One region of the Paenibacillus sp. FSL P4-0184 genome, then DNA from elsewhere that is predicted to be linked to it. Evidence: riboswitches for the same ligand, from Rfam matches in the RefSeq annotation. Region 1 holds a riboswitch; each other region holds the start of a gene.
The links. A riboswitch is a leader RNA that binds a small molecule or an ion and turns the genes downstream of it on or off. The one in region 1 is predicted to bind cyclic di-AMP.

Region 1 (3,254 bases):
GCACAAGGATCGCAATGGCAATCAGCTTCATCTCCTTGGCCTCTATCTTCCGTCCGAGGAACTCCGGTGTCCTGCCGACCATCAGACCGCACAGGAAGACACCCAGAATCGCATACATCAGCATATTGATCAGTCCGACACCTTTACCACCGAAGACATTGTTGAGCATCATCAATGCAAGAGGCGTAATACCTCCCAGCGGCGTCAGCGTATCATGCATATTGTTAACACTACCTGTCGTAGCTGCGGTTGTTACTGAAGTAAACAAGGAAGACTGCGGTATGCCGAAGCGCACCTCTTTACCTTCCATGCTACCTTGTGAAGATTCGATTCCTAGTGCATTGATCGCCGGATTACCTTTTGATTCAGCATAGAAGTTTAGGCTTAATAGCAGAACAAACAAGGTCATCATTGCGGTAAAAATTACCCAGCCCTGACGTTTGTTCTTGGCAAACAATCCGTACATATAAGGGAGCGAAGCTGGCAGCATCCACATAGAGAGAATCTCCAGAACGTTCGTAAGTGGATTAGGGTTCTCAAAAGGATGGGATGAATTGGCCCCGAAGAAGCCGCCACCATTCGTGCCCAGATGTTTGATCGATTCCAAAGAAGCTACTGGACCGATAGCAATTTGTTGTGTTTGGCCCTCTAGTGTAGTGACTTCAAGTGATGGCTTGAGCGTTTGTGGCACATGCAGTCCTACCAGCACCAATGAAACTAACAAAGCTAGCGGAATGAACACACGAATATGCGCTTTGACGAAATCCTCGAAGAAGTTCCCGACTGATTTCCGTCCCGTGATTCCTCTGACAAAGGCAACCGCAACAGAAAATCCGCTCGCTGCAGATGTGAACATCATCATCGTGATGACAGCCATTTGTGAAAAATACGAAAGCCCCGTCTCCCCGCTATAATGCTGCAGGTTCGTATTGGTCATAAAGCTGATCACTGTATTGAATGAAAGCGTCTGTTCCATATCCGTAATTCCATTCGGGTTTAACGGCAATCCCCGCTGCAATCTAAGAACAATGTAACTGAAAGTAACCAATACGATATTTGTTAACACAAAGCTGAGCGCATACTTCTTCCAAGACATTCCGTCCCGTTTTTTCAGGCCGATCAGCTTATAAATTCCTTTTTCCATGCCTCCAAACCATCGATCCGTACGGTTCGGTTCATTAGAAAATACATAATATAAATACGTGCCCATCGGCTTAACCAGCAAGATAAGAATTACGATTACAGCAACTATTTGCAAAATGCCCATGAATGCCCCTCCTTAAAATTTCTCCGGATGAATCAATGCGTAAACCAGATATACAAACAACAGTAGGGTAACAGCGATTACTAGAATCACAACTTATCCCTCCCTGTATCCTCAACTACACCTGCGCACCAGCGCATAAATCCATAAAACAACCCGTAAATTACAGCTAACGAAGCTACCATATACAGATCCATCATATCTCCCGCACTCCTTCTTTTATCCTTGATGAGGTGATTTATCGATTAGAAAATCAGCATCACCACTATGAGAATAGATTACATAACTTGCACCAAGTCTTTTATAGACCAATCTAGGATTTATTGAGCTTGTGATTACAAAAATCGGCTGTGTCGTCCAGGTGCGGCACATCTGAATGTAGCGGCAGCATAACGTAAAGCTGCTCTCGAACAGATATACCCGTCCTACCGGGAACGGCGGGCGAAACCAAGTATTCTGATGGCGGGTATCAACTAGAACGACTTGTTCAATCCCCATCTCTTCGAGTAGGGCCTTCTCAGGCAAGTTGTTGGTCAATCCGGCCATCTTAATGCCTCTGAATTTTAGAAGCTTAATAAAATGTTCGCCTGCCTTCGTTGGCGCACATACCAGTACATATTCATTCTGATCTGTCATCTCTTATTCTCCTCAAATGCTTTACTTGTAAGATCAGAGCTTGATCACCATGATCTTGAAAGAAAAGCTACCGCTAATGATGAATATAACGACCTCTTCGTGAGGTTTTCCATAAATGCTTTGCTTAAAAAAGCACAGCAAAAAGCCACAAAGGATTCTCCTCTGTGGCTCGCTAGCGGTCACATTGCACTCATCCTCTCTCCATACGCTTACGAGGTTAGCTGTCGGATTCGGGCGGTGAGAGTCGCCCTACCTGTATAGATGCGAGCTCACTCGCACCTTCTACAGGATTCACCCCATAACCGGCTTCCGACTCTCACATCGTCTGCCGATTGTTGGTTCCCCCGCTTTCCTTATCGGAAATTAAGCGGATCAAATATTCGATTGTTGTTGAAACAGGAGTAATCATACCCTTATGCAGGAAGAATTGTAAAACCTGATTGATGCCAAAATAATGCAAATTAAAAACTATTTTCGTATTGGATAGCGCTTACTTGATATCCAATCTCTCTATATCTCTTGTTTACTCGAGTTTTAATCCATTAGCGAAAAACGGGCATACCATGTGATTTTATTCACCACAAATGTAGAAATCTCAAAAAATCGCCTTTATAGGTAAGAAAACAAGAAGTCGAGATTAAGCGAGGAAGAAGCCCGATAACTCGCAATAAATACCTATTTGGTTCCCTTTTCCGTCGTAGTAGGCAGGATTTGGTTTAAATCGCGCTCAAAAGAACACTTTCTGTTTTTACAGAAACACCTTGAAAAGAGTATGATTCGGGTTGAATCTATTTCACAAAATACATTCAACGCTGAGTTCCTGTATTTGCAGGGAACGGGGGAACCATCAGGCCACATGGCCTACTTGGGGTGAATCCGAAGGAGACTGTTCAAGTCTCACATAGGTAGGGCGACTCTCACCGTCCGAATCCGACAGCTAACCTCGTAAGCGTAAAGAGAGAGACCCTTGATCCGCCACGCTTTGGCACAGGTGTGTGTATACCTGTATTCCAAAACCGCAGCAGAGGTCCTCCTCTTGCTGCGGTTTTTGCGTTACCTGATTCTATAAGGTGATAGCATGCTGGACGGGGTGAAAGGAATGAAACACTATTATTGGGGAACTCAGCAAGGGCTACTTGAGCCGATAAGTCTAAATTATGTTTGCTTTGGAGCGTTGTGGTTCGAAGAGGATCATCACAGAACTATTGTCGGCTATGCTTTTGGTCAGAAGCAGATTGAATCACTTCGCCATTTCAGCAGCCCATCTACCTGTGAATACTGTATGGACCGAACAATTATATACGAAATATATAAAAGTATCCGAGAAAAGCAACAGCTGCAGGATTGGTCAGCA
Region 2 (3,254 bases), 560 kb from region 1:
GTGCACCTTCAAAAGAGGTATGTACATTCCGCAGCGCATGACGAATCGCCTCTGGAGAAGCGTTCTCCACACCAATATCTCCCTTGCGGGTTGCGTCCTTCTCCGGAATGAAGGCATGCTTACAGCCCGGAACCTTTGCGGACACAATCTTACGAATTCGTTCACCCGCGTGATCCGGGTCAGTAAGGATAATCACTCCTCTACGCTCCATAGCAAGCGCGATCTTCGCAATTACGGTCCGGTCTACAGCCGAGCCCCCTGTTTCGATCGTATCTGCTTCTACAGCGCGTTTAACAGCGACGGTATCACTCTTACCTTCAACGACAATTAATTCCTTAATCATATCTCTTGACTCCTTCCAAAAAAAGCAAAAAAGAAGAGGTTTCGCTCCTCTTCTTTTGGTTAAAGAATGTATAAGTGATGAGCGGTTGCTCTGCGATCAACGAAATGATCATCTGGCGTTCCTTAACGGTTATCATCACTATAGCTTATCAAAGAATAATTTGCAAAAGCTTCAGCCTAGTTTAACTCCGGCTTCACAGGTCCAATCACATAAACGGTACGCGATTTACGACCGAAATTACGGACATGGCTCAGTGAATCGTAATAGACATCTACTTTATTGCCTTTAATGGCACCGCCAGTATCTTCTGCTCGGCGGAATCCTAGCCCCTCGATATATACCCACCAGCCAATAGGGATTACATTCGGGTCTACCGCAATTGTACGACCTTCCGTTACGCGTGTTCCGGAGGCAGTTTTGGTACCAATACCTGGCTCTTCTGATGAATAAGCTGTCATGGAGACGTTCTTAATCATCTTCTTGTACTCAAAGTCTACGCCAGCCTTGCTAGTGACGTTATTAGTCTTGGCGCTAACCTTAGCCGTTTTTGAAGTGGTGTTTGATTTGGAAGTTGTTGTAGTCTTAGCTACAGCCGGCTTAGGAAGTGCTTTGGTACCAACGGCAATAATCTTATCTTTCGTTACCGTTTGTACTTCCTTACCAATCATGCGCATAGAGGCCAGTTCTCCGTCTTGGTAGATCTTTTCAATATGCTGAATCATGACGCCTGGTTTGCCTGCCTGTGCCACTCTAACTGTTCCCACAGTAAGGGAGGGGTCTGCTGTCTTGATGACTCTGAAGGGTAAGTTAGTTGATCGCTGTACAGTCTGTTTGTTGATGCGAACAATCTTAACCTCCATGTTTGCAGAAATGGTGGTGTCTAACGAAGGGAAAATCTTATCATGACCTTCTAGGGTAATGCCCATTTTCTCAATTGCTTTACCAATTGTGTCTTCGGTCGTATATAACGTTTTTGTTGCTCCATCCGCAGTAAGACTAATTTTCTGCGCACGATTGATAACGACACGGTCACCGTCTTTTATTTCATCACTCAGTCCTAAAGATAGTTCATCATGCGGCTGCAGCGAAATTTGCTCTTTCTCCAACACATCACCAAGAAGCGCTTCTCGCGTTTCAAGCGTCTGTGTTTGCCCGTCTATTACTAAAAATAATTGTTTGTTACTTTGACCGTGTACGTACAGCAGAATAAGTAGCGCGATAGCGACTGAAATCACGCCTGCAAGTAAAAGTACGCGAGTATTTACTTGCTCCCACCGTAATGCGAAAGACCTGCTGGATGACTGCGAATCATGGGATACTTCTGGTTGGAATACGCCCATTCTCTCCATCCTCCTTACATAGCCCCGTCGTCAATTGTATATCATGAGGACTGAATTCCTTTGACGAAACTATTTGAGATTGTCACAGGACACGCACGTAATAACTTAGCGTCTCCTGCTCATGGATCGCCTGCTCGGCACAGCTACTCCCACCCCTGTTATATAACAGTATGTGGGCAACATTCTATTTATTCAAAAATAAAAAAGCCTAAAAAGAGTTCAACTGAGGACTCTTTCGTGGCTTCTCCAATATCAGAATAGAGAATGCTTGTGCACGAGGTTGCCTCTCTTACTTGCGCTTACGGGGTTAGCTGTCGGGTTCGGACGAAAGAGAGACGCCCTATTTCAGGTCACCCGCTCATGGCGGTTGCCCTTAAATTCACCCCAAAGACCACGTAAAGAAATCAAATACTGTCCTACGGCACGTCTAAACCGTATTTAAAATACAGGCATGCGGCAGGTCAATATTGGTTCCCCCGTTCTCCATACGGAGACTCAGCGAGACGATCCATGAATCAATGGCTGTCACTATAACACAGCTCACATCACTGAAAAGATGATATCCTGTTTTGATGCATGTTGTAAAGGACGATTCAACCACGTTTACGCAAAAATATGGTTAAAATATTGTAATATTCAGCCGTTTTTATATTAAAAAAGTTTAATATATCGGCCATTCTCTATTTTTCGCCTGTTTTGCTCCCGTTTTCACTGAATCCCAAATCGTTCCAGTGCGTTCGCATACGTTATTTTAGCCAATTCTTCCCATGTTAACCCTTTAATTTCAGCTGCTGCCTCTGCTACAAGCTTCACATGAGCGCTCACATTTCGCTTCCCGCGGAAGGGGTGTGGAGTCAAATATGGAGCATCGGTTTCGATCAATAATCGGTCTAGTGGGGTCTGCGCAAGCACTTCTTTTGGCACTCTTGCATTTTTGAACGTAATGGGTCCTCCAAAGGATAAATGAAAACCAAGATTCAAGCACATTTTAGCTGTTTCCCAGCTTCCTGAGAACGAGTGCATCACGCCTCCAACCTCATTTGCTTTTTCCTCCCGTAAAATCCGTACAACATCCTCATGGGCATCACGATCATGAATACAAATCGGCATATTTAGTTCACGGGCTAGTCCAATTTGCTTGCGAAAAACTTCATGTTGCACATCCTTGGGAGAAGTATCCCAGTAATAATCCAGTCCGATTTCACCAATAGCCACTACTTTTTTATGACTGCATAGAGAAGCAATCCAATCGAGATCTCCTTCTTTCATATCAATCGCATCCTGAGGATGCCAACCCACTGCCGCATAAATATAATCATAAGATTCCGCCAGCTTCATCGTTGAGGGAATCGTCTCCCGATTAAATCCGATATTAATCATCTTGCTAACTCCTGCTTCTACAGCACGAGCGATAACTTCTTCGCGATCCTCGTCGAATTGAGGTGCATCCAGATGCGTATGTGTGTCAAACAGAAACATTTTAACCCTCACTCCTTGTTCTTTTTTAAATATAAGACAATATAAGTTTCAAGCTATCCGTTATATCTTATATTTCTACTCTTCTTGTCAAA
Region 3 (3,254 bases), 1.6 Mb from region 1:
ATGGAATGTCCGCCCACAAGCGTTGCTCCTGCTTCCTGCACTTTATCTGCTGCACCGCGCAAAATGTCACCGAGAATGCTTTTGTCCAAAACAGAAATAGGGAAGGCCACAATATTAAGCACTGTAAGCGGCTTGCCGCCCATAGCATAAATATCACTTAACGCATTAGCTGCTGCAATTTGCCCAAAGGAATAAGGGTCGTCCACGATCGGCGTGAAAAAATCAACAGTTTGCACTAACGCTAGATCATCACTTAATCGATATACCCCAGCGTCATCACTGGTATCCAGACCTACAAGTAGATCCGGATTAGGAACGGTTGGTGGTAGACTGCGAATAACCTGCATGAGATCGGCGGGACCGATTTTGCAGCCGCAGCCCCCTTTTGAAGATAATGAGGTCAATTTTATGGTTTCGGCTTGAGACATCATGACTCAGCTCCTTTAGATAGTTAATCTCGAATATCTTTAATCTTACATCAGTAGACAGCATTGTACAAAATACAGACATACAGAAGAACGCCCCGTAGCCAGTACATACTCCCCGGCTATGGGACGCCCCTCATTTCTCACTTACCACTAAGATCAACTAATCTGCTGAGTTTCCTGCTGTTTCTCCAAAAACCGCTGAAGTATAGCATTAAATTTCTCCGGCTGACACAGATTACTAGGATCTAATGCGTTAGGGATGATCACTAACTGAGCATGTGGCAGCTGAGACACCATATCCTTCATACAATTAACTCCAAATTCACTAAAGTCACCTACAATACATAAGGCGGGACGCTTAAAAGACTTTAAGCATCTAGTGTAATCCACATGGCTCGTAGCCAGCCTTTGCCGATACAATTCCCGTGGACGTTTATCGAGAAGTCCTCTTCTAATCTCGTTATAAGCCAGATTCCAGCGTTCCCGGTACATCATACGAATCGAAGGCAGTACAAGCTCACTTGGAGCGTAATACATTAACCAACTACAATAAGCAGCCATAAGCTGGATTTTACCGATTATCGTTGACGCCTGACTTCTACAAAAGCTATCCGCGACAACAATCGCTTTTACTCGCTCTGGATATTGTTTCGCAATATGTTGAACGACGAGCCCCCCATAGGCACTCCCGACAAAAACAGCCTCACGAATACCCAAATCATTCAATAGCATAATTATATCTAGACATTGGGTTTCAATAATCTCATTTGGGGCCTGCAGTAGTTCACCTGATTTGCCATTCCCCCGTAAATCACACAGAATCACTTTATATTTATCAGAAAAATACTCCAATTGTGGCTTGAACATACTATGTGTTAATCCATGTCCATGGATAAACACAACCGGAGTCCCTGTTCCATTGATTTCGTAATAGAGCGAAGTTCCATTCAGTTTAGCAATAGGCAAAGTTAACACCTCTTTCATAGATAGGTTCTACAACTATATCTGCTTTTTAACGCAGCAAAAAACCACAGAGGGATTCTCTGTGGCTATTCATCATCAAATACGCCATTCATCCTCTCTCCATACGCTTACGAGGTTAGCTGTCGGATTCGGGCAGTGAGAGTTGCCCTACCTGCATGGATGCATTTATGCACCTGGAACAGGATTCACCCCATAACTAGTACCGATTGTTACACTGGTTCCCAGTTGTTGGTTCCCCCGCTTTCCTTAACGGAAATTAAGCGGACTTCTTATGTAATTGTCAGTTATGTGATGAATCATACTCCGTGTAAGGTTTCTTGTAAAGTTGAGCCGTGGGCAAAATAATGTTGAAAGCCATGCTTTTCATTTCATATTAAGCATACACTTCGTTTTCTCTTTCTTTTGCTCTTGTTTACTCAATATATCTAAAAAAAGCCGAGCGGCCATCAGAGATCAATCCCTGAACCACTCGGCTTCGTTATACAATCATATGGCTACAACAGATCGGCGTTTTTCAATGCATGCTCCCAGCTCGGAAAAAAGAACAGCGCACTTCTCATAAGATCAGGATCGCTTTGCTTCACTTGTTTTTTGCTGATCGAGCTTCCATCGGTTTGAAGCTTTTTGATACGACTTAACACTTCATCAGCCTCCAAAGGAATTTCCATTGAAACACTCCTTTCTCAGTGACCTAGTTTCCAATCATTTTCTCCATAATATGCAAATTTATTCTTCATTTCGGTTTATACGAAATTAAACCAGCTGATAGACCGGTTGTTCAGCAATAAAATAAGTAGGAATCATTGGGTATTTCTGTGCCAGAACTTCAGCTAAATATTTCATTCCTGGAGCTTCACTTTCCGCATGACCTAACATAATCAGCGCTTTTAATCTGCCTTGGTGGACAGCATCCCTCACATATTCTGGAGTTTCCCATTCGGGGCCCTCGCCAGCAATAATTAAATCAAGATTGTGCTGATTAAAAAGAGGAATAGCCATCGTCCCACCTCCTCTGTAACCTACTAATATCCCCACATGTCTGCATATCTGGGATAGGTCTCCGGCAGCACGTACATAGGAGATGCCTAGCTTTCTTTTTATATACAGAGCCGCTTCACTTACCGTCATAGCTGGAATCGATAGGATTGTAGCAGTGGATTGCTGCTCAACCACATAGGCTGACCATTCAAGCTCTCGTAGCAAGCCCACCATGATCCCATCCGGTTGATGCCGATGCCAATAATCATGATAACGAAAAATAGCCAGTTCAGAACGCTCAATCAAACTCCGTTTCGCGCGAGACACAGGGTCATCCTTTAACCACTTGCTCGTCTCATGATGACTGTAAAACACACCTTCATGTGTGATCAACAAATTGGCGTTCATAGCAATCGTTCGTTCCACAACATATTGCGTAGCGCAAAATGCCGTAACCATCCCTGTAATCACCATTTCTGGATTCCCCGGCTTAAGAGTATCCACAGTCCCATCTATCTGTTCCATAGCTCCTATTAAATCTTCCAGAATCGTTCTAATTGTCACGCTCACTTTAATCCGCCCTTTGAGATCTACTCTACTAATCTATCAACGTATAAATAACCCGCCCTTAATCGATATAAGGACGGGTTCACAGTTCATTATTTGAGCAGCTTGTCCACTCTATGATTTCGTGGCAGAGGTGATAATTCGATGGAAAGCTGGCTTAGGCTTATGCCCTTCATCGAATAGGAACGGCCAGTTCTTCCGCCCACGAACAGGGAAATCATCCAGCCAGGTATAGTCATCCGCTGCTCCCCAGAACGTGACCGAACTAATCACGTCCCGGTATTCTCTCAGCAGTGC

Region 2: another riboswitch for cyclic di-AMP. It lies ahead of MKY52_RS08970 (3D domain-containing protein); the one in region 1 lies ahead of MKY52_RS06485 (hypothetical protein).
Region 3: another riboswitch for cyclic di-AMP. It lies ahead of MKY52_RS13600 (alpha/beta fold hydrolase); the one in region 1 lies ahead of MKY52_RS06485 (hypothetical protein).

Annotation. Positions count from the first base shown of each region.
Region 1 is NZ_JBBORN010000001.1:1,522,897-1,526,150, forward strand. It holds gene kdpA (potassium-transporting ATPase subunit KdpA) at 1-1,267, opposite strand, end outside; gene kdpF (K(+)-transporting ATPase subunit F) at 1,280-1,357, opposite strand; gene MKY52_RS06485 (hypothetical protein) at 1,484-1,900, opposite strand; cyclic di-AMP (ydaO/yuaA leader) riboswitch at 2,091-2,280, opposite strand; cyclic di-AMP (ydaO/yuaA leader) riboswitch at 2,701-2,866, shown strand; gene MKY52_RS06490 (hypothetical protein) at 3,000-3,254, shown strand, end outside.
Region 2 is NZ_JBBORN010000001.1:2,084,042-2,087,295, forward strand. It holds gene rnmV (ribonuclease M5) at 1-343, opposite strand, end outside; gene MKY52_RS08970 (3D domain-containing protein) at 520-1,683, opposite strand; cyclic di-AMP (ydaO/yuaA leader) riboswitch at 1,965-2,194, opposite strand; gene MKY52_RS08975 (TatD family hydrolase) at 2,392-3,162, opposite strand.
Region 3 is NZ_JBBORN010000001.1:3,097,034-3,100,287, reverse strand. It holds gene selD (selenide, water dikinase SelD) at 1-428, opposite strand, end outside; gene MKY52_RS13600 (alpha/beta fold hydrolase) at 585-1,394, opposite strand; cyclic di-AMP (ydaO/yuaA leader) riboswitch at 1,501-1,685, opposite strand; gene MKY52_RS13595 (hypothetical protein) at 1,907-2,080, opposite strand; gene MKY52_RS13590 (Nif3-like dinuclear metal center hexameric protein) at 2,166-2,960, opposite strand; gene MKY52_RS13585 (endo-1,4-beta-xylanase) at 3,072-3,254, opposite strand, start outside.